Regions from separate parts of the Streptomyces telluris genome, predicted to be linked through region 2. Evidence: riboswitches for the same ligand, from Rfam matches in the RefSeq annotation. Region 2 holds a riboswitch; each other region holds the start of a gene.

Region 1 (3,200 bases), on a different contig from region 2:
TACGTCGCCGCCCAGGCCGACGCCCGGATCGGCGGCGATCTGTACGCGGTCCAGGACACCCCGCACGGCGTACGTGTCATCGTCGGCGACGTCCGCGGCAAGGGCCTGGGCGCGGTCGAGGCGGTCGCCGTGGTGATCGGCGCCTTCCGGGAGGCGGCCGAGCAGGAGCCCACGCTGGAGGGCGTCGCGGGTCGGCTGGAGCACGCGCTCCAGCGGGAGGGCGCGCGGCGGGCGAACCTGCGCCCCGACTCCGTGGACCGGACCGAGGGCTTCACCACGGCCGTACTGGCGGAGCTGCCGCCGGGGGAGCCCGTCTTCCGGCTGCTGAACCGCGGCCACCCCGCACCGCTCCTGCTGCACGCGGACGGCCGCATCGGCGCGGCGGACCCCGCCGTCCCCGCGCTGCCCCTCGGCCTGGGCGAGCTGGGGGTGTGGCCGGACCGGGCGGAGGAGCGGGAGTTCCCCGCGGGATCGATGCTGCTGCTGATGACGGACGGGGTGACCGAGGCGAGGGACGCCGGCGGTACGTTCTACGACCCCCGGGCCGGGCTGACGGGCTGTCGGTTCAAGAACCCGGAGGCGCTGCTGGACGCCCTGGTCGCGGACGTCGCGCGCCATTCGGACGGTCAGGCCGCCGACGACATGGCCCTGTTGGCGATCCGGCGCGGCGAGCGGATCGAACAGCATTTCGTAGAAAGTATCGACAGGTTCCGTGGGCGCACATCCTGTGAAGACGTGCCCGAGGGCATCGGTGGATTCGGGCGTTCGGCTTGGAATCCACCCGGCATGTCTATTAACGTTCGATAACGGAGCGCGGTTGTCGCAACGCCGCAAGAGGCGCTGCGCCGTGCGCCTTCGCCGAATCCCGCGGGCACAGCACCACCTGATACACCGGCAAGTTCTGGGAACCGGGGAACCACCACCCTGGGGTGAATCGGGCCGCGCGCGGCCCGTAGGAGACCTTCCTGCTCCGAACCCGTCAGCTAACCCGGTAGGCGAGAAGGAAGGAAAGGAGTGCCTTCGTGGCATCCAACGAGCCTGCCGCGTACGAGCCTGCCGCGTACGAGCCTGTCGGGTATGAGGCTGTCGAGTACGAGCCTGTGGCGTATGAGCCTGCGGCGTATGGGTCGGCGGGGTACGAGTCGGCGGGGGATGAGTCCGCCACGTACGAGTCCGCCGCATACGAGTCTGCCGCGTACGAGTCCGCTGCGTACGATCCGCCGCTGGTCCCGGCGTATGCGCCTCCGTACGAGCCGGAGCCCGAGCCCCGGCGGCCGGAGCTTCGGTACGCGTCGGACAGCGCGTACGACCCCGACTCGCCGTACAGCTCCGCTTCCCACCGTCCCTCCGTCTACAACGCCTTCGGTACGGGCCGCGGCCGCCACCGCGTCGTAAAGCCGCGCGGGGGCACGATGGCCCGCAGCGGTGCGGTCCTCGGAGTGGGCGTGATCGCGGCGGTCGGCGCGGGCGGCATGGCGCACGCCCAGGAGCGCCCGGCGACGTCCATATCCATGCCCGACCTGGCTCAGCTGCCGGGCGTTGGCTCGTTCTTCGCGGGGAGCGCGGCGGGCTCGGTCGATTCCGCTGCCGCCGAATTCGCCGGTGAGGAAGGCGCGTCGGCCGCCGTGGAGATGGCCGAGAGCGCGGCGGCGGCGGGTGAGGTGCTCCGGGCGAGAATCCTGGAGCAGGCCGACCACCAGCAGGGCGTGGGCGAGGCCGAGGCGCAGGCGGCCCAGGTGAAGCGGGCCGCGGAGACGCAGAAGAAGGAAGCGGAGCGGAAGGCGGCGGAGGCGGCGGCGCGGTCCGCGGAGGCGGACAAGGAGCGGGCCGACGCACCCGAGGCGCCGGAGGCGCGGGCGGCGGCACCGGAGCAGCAGCAGACGGCGAAGCAGCAGGCGCCGAGGCAGCAGACGGCGAGGCAGGCGCCGAAGCAGCAGGCACCGAAGCAACAGACATCGAAGCAGCAGCAGGCGCCGAAGAAGCAGCGATCCGCTCAGGCTCCCGCCCAGTCTCGCGCTCAGGCTCCCGCTCCGGCGGCCCGCCACTCCGCCTCCGGCGGGTTCAAGCTCCCCCTGGCCTCGTACACCCTGACGGCCGGCTTCGGTCAGGCGGGGAACATGTGGTCCGCGAACCACACGGGGGAGGACTTCGCGGCCCCGACCGGCACACCGGTGCGGGCGGTCGGCGGCGGCAAGGTCGTTCAGGCCGGCTGGGCGGGGGCGTACGGCTACCGCATCGTGCTGAGGCTCGACGACGGTACGGAGCTGTGGTTCTGCCACCTGTCGTCGATGGTCGTCACGTCGGGGAAGGTCGCGCCGGGCCAGGTGATAGGCCGTGTCGGTGCGACGGGCAACGTTACGGGGCCGCACCTGCACCTGGAGGTGCGGCCGGGCGGGGGCGCGCCGATCGACCCGCTGGGGTGGCTGAGGGGCAGGGGCCTGCATCCCTAGCGGAACGCGGCGGGACGTAGCGGAACGCCACGGGACGTAGCGGAATACCCGTCCCCACAAGGGCGCTGCAGGAGTACATGGCTGACATTCACAAGAAGATCGGCAATCTCTCCGTCCACCCGTTGGCGCTCGGCGGCAATGTCTTCGGGTGGACAGCGGACGAAGCGGAATCCTTTGCCGTCCTCGACGCGTACGCGGCGGCGGGCGGCAATTTCGTCGACACCGCGGACGTCTACTCGGCCTGGGTCCCGGGCAACGAGGGCGGCGAGTCGGAGACCGTCATCGGCAATTGGTTCGCCTCGCGCGGCAACCGTGCCGACATCGTCCTCGCCACGAAGGTCGGCGCGGGCGTCCCGGAGCCGCGGGGCCTGCGCGCGGCGGTGATCAAGGCGGGTGTGGAGGAGTCCCTCCGCCGCCTGCGCACCGACTACATCGACCTCTACTACACGCACTACGACGACCCGTCGGTGCCGGTGGAGGAGTTCATCACCGCTCTGGACGCGCTGGTGAAGGAGGGCAAGGTCCGCGAGATCGCGGCCTCGAACATCACCCCGGAGCGCCTGCAGGAGTCGCTGGAGTTCTCGGAGGCCTCGGGCCTGGCGAAGTACGTGGCGATCCAGCCCCACTACAACCTGGTCTCGCGCGACACCTACGAGGGTGATCTTGCGGCCGTGGCCGAGAAGCACGGCCTGGTGGCGATTCCGTACTTTGCTCTGGCCAAGGGTTTCCTCACGGGCAAGTACCGCCCGG
Region 2 (3,200 bases):
ACGCCGAAGCAGAAGAGGAGACGGCCAAGTGAGCGACGCCCTGGCCGCTGACACCGCCCAGCCTTCCATGGACTTCCACCCTCGGCCCCGGGCCGGAACCGCGGCCCCCTGGGCCTTCCCCGCCCCCGAGCGCGGCACGCTCCCCAACGGCCTGACGGTGCTGCGCTGCCACCGCCCGGGCCAGCAGGTCGTCGCCGTCGACATCAACGTGGTGGCCCCCCTCGCCGCGGAGCCGGAGGGCCTCGACGGCGTCGCCACCATCATGGCGCGCGCCCTGTCCGAGGGCACCGACAAGCACACCGCCGAGGAGTTCACGGCCGAGCTGGAGCGCTGCGGCGCCACCCTCGACGCCCACGCCGACCACCCCGGCGTGCGCCTGTCCCTGGAGGTCCCCGCCTCCCGGCTCGGCAAGGCTCTCGGCCTCGTGGCCGACGCGCTGCGCGCCCCCGCCTTCCCCGACCACGAGGTCGAGCGCCTGGTGGGCAACCGCCTGGACGAGATCCCGCACGAGCTGGCCAACCCCGCCCGCCGGGCCGCCATGGCGCTCTCCAAGGAGCTCTTCCCGGCCGGCTCGCGGATGTCCCGCCCGCGCCAGGGCACCGAGGAGACGGTCGCCCGCATCGACGCCGCCTCCGTGCGGGCCTTCTACGAGGCCCACGTGCGTCCCGCCACGACGACCGCCGTGGTCGTCGGCGACTTCACCGGCGTCGACCTCGACGAGGCCCTCGCCGACTCCCTCGGCGCCTGGACGGGTTCCCCGGCCGAGCCGTACCCGCTCAAGCCGGTCACCGCGGACGACACCGGCCGCGTCGTCATCGTGGACCGCCCCGGCGCGGTCCAGACGCAGCTCCTCATCGGCCGCATCGGCGCCGACCGGCACGGTCAGGTCTGGCCCGCCCAGAGCGTCGGCACGTACTGCCTGGGCGGCACCCTCACCTCCCGTCTGGACCGCGTCCTGCGCGAGGAGAAGGGCTACACCTACGGGGTGCGCTCCTTCGGCCAGGTGCTGCTGTCCACCCCGGAGGGCACCGGCGCGGCCATGCTCGCCATCAGCGGCTCGGTGGACACCGCCTCCACCGGCCCCGCGCTGGAGGACCTGTGGACCGTCCTGCGCACCCTCGCCGCCGAGGGCCTGACGGACGAGGAGCGCGACTCCGCCGTGCAGAACCTCGTCGGCGTCGCCCCGCTGAAGTACGAGACGGCGGCGGCCGTCGCGGGCACCCTCGCCGACCAGGTCGAGCAGCACCTGCCGGACGACTTCCAGGCGCACCTGTACGAGCGTCTCGCCGCGACGGGCACGGTGGAGGCCACCGCCGCCGTGGTGAGCGCCTTCCCGGTCGACCGCCTGGTGACGGTGCTCGTCGGTGACGCCGCGCAGATCGAGGAGCCCGTCCGGGCCCTCGGCATCGGCGAAGTGACCGTGATCACGGGCTGAAGCCCCGGCGGGCCGGCCGCGCCGGTCGGCCCGTCAACCGGCAGGCACGCGCGCTCCTGAGGCGTGCGTGCCTGCCAAATGTCCGATTTAGCGGAGTGGTTGCACGTCTGCGTTGTGGCGTGGGCCACAAAACGGGGCTTCTGTTTGCCGATCGAAAGTGGCGGCGTCTAGCGTCAAAGCGTCTGTCCGTCAGATGTGCGTCGCATCCGCGGCCCGGGCAGACATCGCCGAGTCCCCGTACGGCGCGAGCCAGGGGAGCCGGGGACCCAAGTGTCCCTGGGGTGAATCGGGCCCCTTTCCGGAGGGATCCGTAGGAGACCTTCCTGCTCCGAACCCGTCAGCTAACCCGGTAGGCGAGAGGGAAGGAAAGGACCAGCCTCACCAATGGCGTTCACTCGTGCCACCGGGAAGCACCGCAAGCCGAGCCGCGCCGTTCGCGTCAGCGCGAACGCGGCGGGCATAGCCACCCTCGCCGCCACCGGTGTCGTCGCGGGCCTCGCCGCCCCGGCGATGGCCGCCTCTCCCGACGAGACCCAGCGCCCCACCGAGGACACCGGCCTGACCCAGGCCGTCGTCATCGGCGAGGACACGGCCGGCCGCATCGGCGAGCAGGCCCAGGTCCAGACCAGCGCCGCAGCCGAGAACACCGCCGTCCACGAGGCCGAGACCGCTGCCAAGCAGCAGGCCGCCGACGTCAAGAAGGCCGCGGACGAGGCCAAGCGCAAGGCCGAGGCCGAGCGCAAGGAGCAGGAGCGCGTCGCCCGCGAGCAGGAGCGCAAGCGCCTCAACACCTTCGTCTCGCCGATCGCCGGCTCGTACGTCTCCACGTCCTACAAGGCCTCCAGCGGCCTGTGGTCCTCCGGCAGCCACACCGGCATCGACATGCACGCCGCGACCGGCACCTCGGTCCAGGCCGTGGGCGCGGGCACCATCGTCGAGGCCGGCTACGGCGGCGCCTACGGCAACAACGTCGTCATCAAGCACAACGACGGCACCTACACGCAGTACGGCCACCTGTCGTCCATCGACGTCAGCGTCGGCCAGTCGGTCACCGCCGGCCAGCAGATCGGCCTCTCCGGCGCCACGGGCAACGTCACCGGCCCGCACCTGCACTTCGAGGCCCGCACCGGCGCCACGTACGGCACCGACATCGACCCGGTCGCGTACCTCAGCGAGCACGGCGTCAACCTCTGACGCACCCGCCCGCGCCCCGCGCGGCACATTCGCCTGATGAAGGCCCCGGCCCACCGGCCGGGGCCTTCGTCGTATCCTCGTGTTGGCCAAAACATATCGATGACTTCACGTGCGCCGTCGGAAATCGCGGGCGGCTGCAATAGAGTCGCTGAACAGGCGTCAATCGGCCGCGTTTCGCGGGGGTTATGCGGAGGTTCACCCATGCGGGGCCGTACGTGAACGGTGATGGCACAGCAAATCAGAGCGGCCGTCGCATTTCCGCGCACGCCGTGTGCACGGCGATCCGTGACGACATTGTTTCGGGCACGTTTCCGCCCGGCAGCAGGCTCACCGAAGAAGTCCTCGCGCGCCGCTACGGCGTTTCGCGCGTGCCCGTGCGCGAGGCGCTGCGCACCCTGGCCTCGGAGGGGTTCGTGACCACCCGGCGGCACGCGGGCGCCTGCGTCGCGGAGCCGACCGAGCAGGAGGCCGCCGATCTGCTGGAGGTCCGCGCCCTGCTGGAGCCGCTGGGCGCCGCGCGCGCCGCACAGCGCCGTACGGAGGCGCACCTGAAGGTGCTGCGCGGTCTGGT
Region 3 (3,200 bases), on a different contig from region 2:
CGCCGCTGGAGAAGGGCAGGACGTGCAGCCGCACGTGCCCCAGCGATCCCGTCTCGACCAGGTGCCGCAACTGCCCGGCCATGACCTCCGGTCCGCCGACCTCATGACGCAGCACGGCCTCGTCCAGCACGGCGCACACCTCCAGCGGCTGCTCGCCCCGGAGCACCGCCTGGCGCGCCATGCGCACCCGCACCAGCTCCTCGACCTGCTCCGGCGCGGGGTCGCCGAGGGCCGCGCGGGTCACGGCGCGGGCGTAGTCCGGCGTCTGCAGCAGGCCGGGCACCACGGTGGTCTCCAGGGTGCTTAACCGCGAGGCCTCCGACTCCAGGCTGATGAAGTCGAGATAGGCGGGAGGCAGCCGGTCCCGGTAGGCGTACCACCAGCCGCGCCGGGCCCCCGCACCCTCGCCCGGTTCGGGGGACCCCGCGCCGCACAGCGCCCCCAGCAGCGCGCGCAGCTCGGCGTCGGTGACCCCGTAGGCGTCCAGCAGCCGGGCCACGTCCGCCGGTTTCACGCCACTGCTGCCCGTCTCGATCCGGCTGACCTTCGACTGGTGCCAGCCCACCGCGCGCGCGGCCTCCAGGCTCGTCAGCCCGGCCAGTTCGCGCTGGCGGCGCAGCTCCGCCCCCAGCTTGCGGCGGCGTACCGCCGGTCCGTACCGCATCGGCCCTCCCCTGGGTCACTGTCGTTGTCATACGTCAGTGTCAATAGCCCAGTGTGCCGCGTGAATCCGGTCGCTCGTCGTAGAGTTCACTGCTTCGGGCGACAGATATATGCATATCTTGGGGGATCGCTCCCATCACAGGCGTTATCAGTGGCAGTCTGTCGCGCAGAGCCGTCCGAGGCCGCTCATGCCCCCCACGACTTACGGCACGCTTCCCGGTTTTCCGTGGCAGCGCAGCCGGAGTCCGGTCTCGGCGGGACCTCGGCTGAAAGGGCCACCGCCATGGCAGACCACCAAGAAGCCACCGTCACGCTGCCGAGCGCCCCCGCCTCGGTCTCCACGGCGCGCCGCTACGTCGCGGAGGTGCTGGCGGACTGGGGGCTTCCGGGCGGGACGGACACCTCGGAGACCGTGCGCCTGATCGTCTCCGAGCTCGCGACCAACGCCGTGCAGCACACCCGGGGCCAGTCGCCCACCTTCACCGTGGACGTCCGCCTCGACCGCGATCAGCAGCTGCGCATCGGCGTCACGGACAGCCACCCGCGCTTCCCCCGGCGGCTGCCCGCCGCGGTCCAGCAGGACAACGGCCGCGGCATGGTGATCATCCGCTGTCTCACCGCGGAGCACGGGGGGCGGCTGTTCTGCACGCCGACCTCCGACGGCGGCAAGACGGTGTGGATCTGCCTCCCCTGGACCGCGCCGGTCAGCGCAGAGCGCTGAACTCCCCTCCGGCCGGCCGGGCCCCCCGCACCCGGGTGCGGGGGGCCTCGGGCCTCTTCGGGCCCTCGTGCGGGGAGGCGCGGGGAGCGGTGTCACCGGCCCTTCCGGGGTCTCCGGGCGGGCCGGTGACGCCGGGTCAGCCGACCCGGCCGTAGAGGACGCTGTTGGTCCAGATCCGCTCCAGACGGACGACCGCGCCCGTCTTGGGTGCGTGCCAGATGCGGCCGTCCCCGTTGTAGATCCCCACGTGGTAGATCCCGCGCCCGGAGACGAAGAAGACGAGGTCGCCGCGTTCGCGTGCGGAGCGGGGGATGTGATGGGTGCTGTTGTACTGCTGGGCGGCGGTGCGGGGCAGGGACTTCCCGGCCCGCTTGAAGGAGTAGAGCGTCAGGCCCGAGCAGTCGAACCGGGAGGGCCCGGTCGCCCCCCACTGATAGGGGGAGCCCTGCTTCGAGGCCGCGATCCGCAGTGCCTGGGAGGAGACGGTAGACGCCTCCGCCTCTGCCGCGCCGCCCGGGACCAGCACGGTGGCTCCGACGGCGGCGAGAGTGAGGGCCGATGCTGCGCCGGCCCTGGACAGCTTTGACGGACGTTTGTGCGCGCCCATGCGCTAACCCTTCGTCAGCCGCCTGTGAAGGATGACCTGTCGGGTTCGGGCAGGCGAAGGTTGCCCGGCCGCTGTCAACGGCTTCACCCCAAGGGCCGACCGCACTACTCTTGGTCGTCCCACCACTCTTGGGTCCTCCATCCCTGCCGTTGCACTCAAGTCGACCCGGCATCCCGGCGGCGGCAGGGTTCGGCGTCCGCCGGGACCGCCCCGCCTGGGTGGCGGGGTCTTGTCGTCGCAGGGATCTTGGCGCAGCCGCCGTGCCGATTCCGAGCGGAACCAGGGGTATGTGAGCCTGATCACTTCTGGGCAATTCCGGTGGACGCGGGGCGATTTGATGGTGTGCGCGCAAGCCGGCTGAGCCGCTGGCCTGCGGCGGTTCGTACCGGCCCGGGGGCAATCCGGCCGTCCGCGCCAAATCGATCAACGCGCCCCGTCTACGCCGTGATCCTTCATGGAGGGGACCGGGGTTTATTCGGGCGCGGACCCCCGGCCCTCCGGCGCACATGGCGCGGAGATCCCTTCGCCCCCGGCGCTCTGCGCCGGGGACCCGTATCGTCCGCGTCGGCATGACCCGCTCGCACCTTCCGTTCACCCGTTTCGTGCAGGCGTGCGAGCCGTGGCGGGGTCGTACCGCCGCGACGACCATGGTCTGCGCCGCCCGTAGCCGGCGGTACGTGTCGTGCGGACGGGCGGCCATGATCCGGCCCAGAAGATCCAGTAGGTGCAGACGACAGTCGGCGCCCGGGTCCGTGGCCATGGCAGTGCAAAGAGTCAGTTAACGCGTTGGAAAAGGTTCCGCCCTAATCTGCAATCACCGGCCACCGGCCGAAGAACCCCAGGTCAACACCGTGTTGAACTCGGGTAGCGTCCCGGTGCGTCCATCCGGGACACCTGGGACGACAGTGAGGTGGGACGCATGCAACTCTCCCCGCGCGAGCAGGAACGACTGCTCCTGCACGTGGCCGCCGACGTGGCCGCCAAGCGCAAGGCCCGCGGCCTGCTCCTCAACCACCCCGAGGCGGTGGCCCTGATCACGGTCCACGTCCTCGAAGGTGCCCGGGACGGCCGCACCGTCGCCGAGCTGATGTCCTCCGGGCGCGCGGTGCTCACCCGCGACGACGTCATGGAGGGCATCCCCGAGATGCTCCACGACGTCCAGGTCGAGGCGACCTTCCCCGACGGCACCAAGCTCGTCACCGTTCACGA

What was found. A riboswitch is a leader RNA that binds a small molecule or an ion and turns the genes downstream of it on or off. The one in region 2 is predicted to bind cyclic di-AMP.
Region 1: it holds a riboswitch for cyclic di-AMP, as region 2 does, so the genes downstream of both, NQU55_RS34480 (M23 family metallopeptidase) here and NQU55_RS23305 (M23 family metallopeptidase) in region 2, are expected to answer to the same signal.
Region 3: it holds a riboswitch for cyclic di-AMP, as region 2 does, so the genes downstream of both, NQU55_RS00250 (C40 family peptidase) here and NQU55_RS23305 (M23 family metallopeptidase) in region 2, are expected to answer to the same signal.

Annotation. Positions count from the first base shown of each region.
Region 1 covers NZ_JANIID010000056.1:4,252-7,451, forward strand. The annotation lists gene NQU55_RS34475 (PP2C family protein-serine/threonine phosphatase) at 1-807, shown strand, start outside; cyclic di-AMP (ydaO/yuaA leader) riboswitch at 883-1,013, shown strand; gene NQU55_RS34480 (M23 family metallopeptidase) at 1,413-2,450, shown strand; gene NQU55_RS34485 (aldo/keto reductase) at 2,528-3,200, shown strand, end outside.
Region 2 covers NZ_JANIID010000023.1:65,572-68,771, forward strand. The annotation lists gene NQU55_RS23295 (M16 family metallopeptidase) at 1-32, shown strand, start outside; gene NQU55_RS23300 (M16 family metallopeptidase) at 68-1,435, shown strand; cyclic di-AMP (ydaO/yuaA leader) riboswitch at 1,651-1,806, shown strand; gene NQU55_RS23305 (M23 family metallopeptidase) at 1,820-2,629, shown strand; gene NQU55_RS23310 (GntR family transcriptional regulator) at 2,815-3,200, shown strand, end outside.
Region 3 covers NZ_JANIID010000001.1:50,816-54,015, forward strand. The annotation lists gene NQU55_RS00240 (helix-turn-helix domain-containing protein) at 1-664, opposite strand, end outside; gene NQU55_RS00245 (ATP-binding protein) at 947-1,384, shown strand; gene NQU55_RS00250 (C40 family peptidase) at 1,521-1,991, opposite strand; cyclic di-AMP (ydaO/yuaA leader) riboswitch at 1,996-2,180, opposite strand; gene NQU55_RS00255 (urease subunit gamma) at 2,911-3,200, shown strand, end outside.